2 linked regions of the Rudanella lutea DSM 19387 genome follow. The protein of the gene in region 1 interacts with the protein of each later gene in a pairwise test. Links are inferred from orthologs where the notes say so. Each region holds a gene or a part of one and is shown on either strand. Other genes may lie near its edges.

The links.
Region 2: the proteins of ruvA (region 1) and ruvC interact in binary tests that used the Escherichia coli proteins (3 or more experiments, as listed by UniProt). The link is inferred for Rudanella lutea DSM 19387 from one-to-one orthologs.

Annotation. Positions count from the first base shown.
Region 1 is NZ_KB913013.1:1,996,682-1,999,935, forward strand. The notes cover bases 286-3,217. They hold ruvA (Holliday junction branch migration protein RuvA), read right to left. Parts: upstream 2,084-3,217; coding sequence 1,487-2,083; downstream 286-1,486. Other genes in these bases: sov (T9SS outer membrane translocon Sov/SprA), read right to left, coding at 286-1,198; RUDLU_RS0108230 (response regulator transcription factor), read left to right, coding at 2,294-2,986; RUDLU_RS0108235 (HAMP domain-containing sensor histidine kinase), read left to right, coding at 2,983-3,217. Also shown: more of sov, read right to left, coding at 1-285; more of RUDLU_RS0108235, read left to right, coding at 3,218-3,254. UniProt on the Escherichia coli protein: The RuvA-RuvB-RuvC complex processes Holliday junction (HJ) DNA during genetic recombination and DNA repair.
Region 2 is NZ_KB913013.1:595,732-599,052, reverse strand. Bases 255-3,253 are described here. They hold ruvC (crossover junction endodeoxyribonuclease RuvC), read left to right. Parts: upstream 255-1,461; coding sequence 1,462-2,046; downstream 2,047-3,253. Other genes in these bases: RUDLU_RS0102625 (RNA polymerase sigma-70 factor), read left to right, coding at 2,666-3,253; RUDLU_RS0102630 (GNAT family N-acetyltransferase), read right to left, coding at 2,018-2,542; RUDLU_RS0102640 (lysylphosphatidylglycerol synthase transmembrane domain-containing protein), read right to left, coding at 458-1,429; RUDLU_RS0102645 (glycosyltransferase), read right to left, coding at 255-461. Also shown: more of RUDLU_RS0102645, read right to left, coding at 1-254; more of RUDLU_RS0102625, read left to right, coding at 3,254-3,321.

The sequences.
Region 1 (3,254 bases):
GCTGCGATTTGAAACCGAAGAGATTTTGCACCCCCGGAATCAGCTGACTGTTGATGGGCCAGCTAATGTTTCCCAACTCAAGGCCTTGAATGATGCTTTCGTTCTTGGGCGTAAAATCAGGAATCGAAGGCGCTCCCAGCCCCTGCGTGAGGTTACGCCCATTGGGCAAGCCACCGGGTAAACCACCAGGCAGTCCGCCGGGCAAACCGGGTGGAAGCAGGCCCTGCGGTTTGTAATTCAGCTTGAGGGCATTCTCAAAGTTAAAGCTCGCTTTGGTATCGAAGTTGGCCAGCATACCGAGCCGCTCACCAATCTTACCATTGAAGTTGATGTTGATCTGCTCGTTGAAGATAAAGTTGCCCTGCCGCCGTTGCTGTACCGGAATGGCCGGGTTGTCGATAAACTGATGCAGATACCCAAAGTCGAGCATCACAAACCCATTGGGTTTAAAATCGACCTGCGAACCACCAAACAACCGGTCGACCACAGGCGGCAACTCCAGTTTGGGAAGCAACCCACGCCCCCGAACGGCACTTTGTCCGTCGCGCTGCGCACTGTAATCACGCCAGAGCGACTGCTGTGCGCGCCCGTTTTGCAAACGCTGATACTCACTAAATGGAATACTCTCGGCCGGCCGAAACGGCAATGTACCGACGCCCGGCGTGGCCACGCCGGGCGGGTTTGTATTGGAGACCGGAGCCTGTGGAGAAACACCGGGCGTCGCCACGCCCGGCGTACCGACGCCCGGCCGTACCTGTTCGTAAACCGACAGGCGATCACGGCTGTCGAGCCGAATATCGGTCGCTACGCCCTGCGGGTCGCGCAGGATAAACGGGGAGCGGGATGTGCGTTCGGAAAACCGGGTGGCGTAGCGGTCGGGCCAGTTAACGGTAGGTCGCCGATTGGCCGAGCGGGCCGCCCGAATGCTATCGGCGCGTTCCTGAGCGGCCAGACGGGCATTGGCACGACGGGTCGAGTCGGCCTGTTGGGCTGCCTGAGCCGCCGGGGTGGTATTGCGCCGGGGTACGGTTCCGCGCCGACCGCTTTGGGCCAGTGCGTTCGTATTCAGCACGCTAACGGCCGAAACCCCCAGCGTTGCACACAGCAGCCATTGGGCCACAGCCTGCCGCCTGATCCGGCGTTGAAGCGTAGTCACAGAGGTAAACAAGAAGTCGTGAACAAGGTAAGGGTTCACCATTGGTAATGCGTCAAATCGGTGGTGTGACAGATCACGATACGGCAACTGCACAGGTCTTCACTTCAAACGGCGAACATCGTGCCAATCGTATAAACAGGGAACAATGAACAACGAACAATGAACAGTTATCAACGAACAGTGAACAACGAACAATCCGGTACTCAGAAAGCGCAGATGAAAAGCAGTGTATGAGCTTCTAAAAAAATAATGCACTAATCATCAACAACAAAGGATCACCATTTAGCGCCAACTGTTCACTGCTCGTTGTTCGCTGTTAGTTTTTGGTTGTCAGCGCAGTGCCCGACGAATTACGTCTTCAACGCTCAGGTCGGCACCATCGGCACTTTGCAGAATAGAATCGACATTTTTCTCGGCCAATGGGCGCTGAAAGCCGAGGGCCATCAGAGCAGCCAGGGCTTCTTCGCGGACGGGATTAGCACCCGCCACCTGCCGGTACGTGGGCCCGTCGGGGATAACACCGGCCTTCTTCATCTTGTCTTTTAACTCCAAAATAATACGTTGGGCCGTTTTGGCACCTACCCCTTTGATGCTTTGCACCACCCGGACATTCTCCGACAAAATAGCCATGCGGAGGTCAGACGGGCTCAGGGCCGACAAGGCCATCAGGGCGGTATTAGGCCCCACCCCCGACACGCTGATTAAGTCCTGAAACAGGGTTTTTTCGTCGCCACTCGCAAATCCGTAGAGGAGTTGGGCATCTTCCCGAAAAATATGGTGGGTAAACAGCTTCACCTTGTCGCCCCCGCCGGGAAGTGTTGAGTACGTGGCCAAAGAGATATGAACCGCGTAGCCTACGCCTTTCACGTCGATGATAGCGTAAGTTGGCTCTTTGTAAGCCAGCGTTCCGTCTAAGTATGCAATCATGCCTTAATGGCGTCTCGTTTAGAGGGTTACTAATCGGTAAATATACACAAAAAGGGGGAGAATAACCCAACGTATACTATACCGGTCTGCAAGCCATGACAAAGATTATGCCTCTCCATTTATGACACATGTTGAATCCGAAAATTTTTAAACTTTCCTGAATTGAATGTCGTATATGGAATATTCCATTCACAATCATTACTTTCTACCATGGCCCCTATTGCCCGCCTGCTTGTTGTTGAGGATGAAGTTAAGGTCGCTACATTTATTAAAAAGGGACTCGAAACCCAGTCGTACTCTGTTGATGTAGCCTATGACGGCCGCGAAGGCAAACGGCTTTTCTCGTCTGATGCCTACGACCTAATTGTGCTCGACGTAAACCTCCCCTTTTTGAGTGGCCTTGAGCTGGCTGAATATATCCGCAGCAAGAATGCATCCCTCCCTATTCTGATGCTGACAGCACTCGACACAACCACCGATAAACTGTTGGGTTTTGAAGCCGGTGCCGACGATTACCTGGTGAAACCATTCGAGTTTCTGGAATTAATAGCTCGGGTGAAAGCGCTTCTGCGTCGGCACAGCGGTCCGGCCGATGGACGGAAACAAAAACTACAATTCGCCGATCTTGAATTGGATCTCGACGCCAAAGTGGCCCGCCGACAAGGTGACGTCATCGAACTGACCGCCCGCGAGTTTACCTTGCTCGATTATTTGATGCAGAATCCGGGCCGGGTTGTTTCACGGATCGATATTGCTCAACATGTATGGGACATCAATTTCGACACGGGCACCAACGTCATTGACGTATACGTAAACTATTTACGTAACAAAGTTGACAAGCCTTATAACCAGAAACTGATTCATACGGTCATTGGCATGGGCTATGTCCTGAAAGATAAATGAACGTTATCCTGACTATTCGCGCCCGACTTGCACTCCTTTTCACGGCGGTTGTGTCGTTGTTGCTACTCATCTTTTGTCTTCTGATTTATACCGTTGCAGAGCGTTTTCGGCAGCGCGAATACAAAGAACGGCTCCGCGAAGAAGCCCTCACGTCTGTGGAGCTCCTGTTTGGGAAAGAAACGATCAACCCCGACCTGTTTAAACTCCTCGACAGGAACCAGATGACAGTTCTTAATCAGGAAGAAATCATTATCTACAATCATCGCAA
Region 2 (3,321 bases), 1.4 Mb from region 1 along the record:
CGGGGTTGATGCTGGCGGTAGTACGCAGCAAAGCTCCTAACCCAGTCGGGGCCAACCCGGCAATCGCCGTCGGTAGTCAGAATCAGTTCGCCCTGGGCGATACGAATGCTCTGGGCAATGGCCCGCTTCTTGGGCGCACCGGTTTTTTCGTTGGGTAAGGGGAGTAAATGGAGCGTATAGGGTAAGTCGTTCACTAGTTTCTGAACCACCGCTACGGTATCGTCGGTGGAGGAGTCGTCGGCGACAATCACCTCAAATCGGGTGTAGGTTTGCCGGGCCAGATCGGCCAGCAAATGGGGAAGGTTAGCCGCTTCGTTACGCACCGGAATCACGACCGAAATAAGCGGTCCGTCGGTTAGCGGTGTCGTCTGAGCGTATGGAATACGTCGCCAACCCCACCAGAGAGTTAGGGTCATGAAGACGTACAGGACGCTGATGATGAGCAGAATAGTCGTAATCATGTAGTTCGGGTGCCTGCCAGGCGGATTCGCCAAACGCCCACCAGCCCCACCAGCACCGGAGCCAGCACATTGACGATCCAGAGCGTGAGCGTAGCGGCTATCAGCAGAGGGGCGGGTAGGTTATACGGGGCAAATACCCACAGGGCTGCGGCCTCGCGCACGCCCAAATCGCTCAGCCAGTTGAAAGCGGGCGTGATGGTTTTTACCAGAAACACCAGCCCGATGCCCGCCAGCAGATCGGCCGGGGGCAACGACAGACCGTAGAGGTGCAAAACGAGCAGAAACTGAACCGAAAAGGTCAGGTAACGGCCCGTTGCAGCCCCAAAAGCGGCCAGTAACTCACGGCCAGTGTACTGGGCTGCTACGGCCCAGTATGCGCTAAATCGGTTCAGGAAGGGCACATGACCCGACCAGCGCAGCAACATCGGCCTGATGTTGGCCAGCAGAACCCCCAGCCCGACCAGGGTCCAGAGGCCAATGGCCAAGGCCCGTGCCGCCGTGCCGTCGCGTTGGGGTACCCGGTCGATGTAGAGCGTCCAGGCGGGAGCGCCCAGACAAATGGCGACGTAAAACTGCATCCCGCCCGATACCAGGGCCGCCCCAATAGAGTCGGCCCGGCGCGTTGAGCGGAGGGAAAGCACTCGCCCGACCGTATCGCCTACGCCGGTCGGAATCGCCATGCTCAGGGCCAGCCCGGCCAGTACACCCCGGTAAGCGTCGGCGAATGAAATGGGCTCTATCCGCCGGACGAGGCCTTGCCACTTGAGGGCTTCGAAGCCCCAGTTTACGGGTGTAAGCAATAGCAGCAGACTTACCCAAAAAAACGGGTTGGGCGCTTGAGCCAGGGCTAGCCAGATCACCCCCAGGTCGGCGGGTTGGCGGCTAAGGGTGTAGACGATGTAGGCAATCAGGCCCGATAAAACGGCCATTTTAAGCCCAAACGCGATTTTTTTGTCTTCTAAACGCATCAAAGCGGTTCCGAAAGCGTTACCTTGCACACATGGCTTTACCAACTGCACACAATACGGAAAAAATTATCCTTGGCGTTGATCCCGGTACGCAGGTAGCGGGTTACGGCGTCATTGCGGTGCAAAACGGGGGCGTCATGCGGCTGTTGCAATACGGCGTTGTTCAACTGAGCAAATATACAACCTACCAGCTGAAGCTTCAGAAACTGCACGAAACCATGATCCGGCTTATCGAGCAACATAAGCCCGACGAAATGGCCATCGAGGACCCGTTTTTCGGGAAAAACGTGCAGTCGATGCTCAAGCTCGGGCGGGCGCAGGGGGTCGTGATGGCGGCCGCTCTGTCGCGCAACATTCCGATTGTCGAGTATGCCCCGCGCCGGGTAAAACTATCGGTCACGGGCAACGGTAACGCGTCTAAAGAACAGGTCTCGCAAATGGTTTCGCATCTGCTCAGAGCGGAACTTGACCCGCAATTTTTCGATGCGACCGACGCGCTGGGTATCGCTATCTGCCACCATTTTCACGCCAATGCCCAGCCCGTAGTGTCGAGCAAGAAAACCAAAAAAGGGGCCTGGGGTGCGTTTGTCAGCGAGAATAACGATCGGATTCTGTAAACGTCAACGCCATAGCGACACTGTCGACAAAGCTCCCGTCGCGGTTGCGGGTTTTGTTGCGGTAAACGCCTTCCCGTTCAAACCCAAGGCTCTCGTATAGCCGCAACGATGCTTCGTTGGTGGCCCGGGCTTCCAGCTCGACCCGCCGGATGTCGGGAAACGTCTGCCGGACATCCCGCAAAAACTGACTAAACAACGCTTTGCCAATGCCTCTGCCCTGATGCCGGGGGTGCACCACAACCGTGATACCGGTCAGGATGTGCGTAAAGATGCGTAACCGGTATCGCTCCCCATGAATTTCGCCCATCAGCTCGCCCGCTTCGTCGGTGACAACCCGTTGCAGGCCCACGGGCGGCTGCAGGTTGAGCAACGACGCGATGTAGGCATCGGTAATTTCGTCGGGCATACGGGCTATGCCGTTGGGGTCTTGGGCAACGGCCCGGTGTAGGGCGAGCAGGGCAGCCTGGTCGGCCGGGGTGGCAGGGCGAATGGTCATACGTGGTAAACGGAGTAAGCACAAAATAACGCCTTCTAGCGTCGGTGTTGAAAAGTTTTCCGTCTGCATTGGGGGTAACGTCCAAAAAAATCGTCTTCACGTTATACGTACTTCAGCCTGCCTATGCCTTTTTCTACGTCATCAGAAAATGCTTCCTCGCCTTCGGGGCTTCCTGCGCTGGGAGGGCAGCCAGATATAAGCCGGGCGGGCACCGATCCTGACTTTTTTGTTCGGCAGGCGTTTGCCAAAGACCCGACGCAGGGGTGTGCGCTGCTATTCCGGCAGTATTACCGCGATTTGTGCAGCCATGCTGTGCGGTTCGTGTACGGGCGCGATGTGGCCGAGGATATCGTCGGGGAGGTATTTCTGACGTTCTGGCGCACCCGTGCCTACGAACACATCACCAGCAGCTACCGGGCTTACCTCTTCCGTGCCGTGCGCAACCGGGCTATCGACTACCTGCGGGCCGAGTTTGGCCCCATCGAATCGTTACCCGATTCGCTCGACGAGCTGACCATCACCGCGGGCTACGATCAGCCCGATCGGATTATTTTTCTGGATGAACTGGTGCAACAAATCGGGGCGGCCGTCCAAACGCTACCTCCACAGGCACAGCGCGTGTTTATGATGAGCCGATTTGAAGGCAAAAGCCAGGCCGACATCGCGGCCGAGCTTCAACTCACCCCCAAGACAGTCGAAAATCACCTGACACGCGCCCTCGGGCGGCTCCGCAAGGCCCTCCGGGGCGAATGGCTCGTACTGGTTCTGGCTTGCGGGCC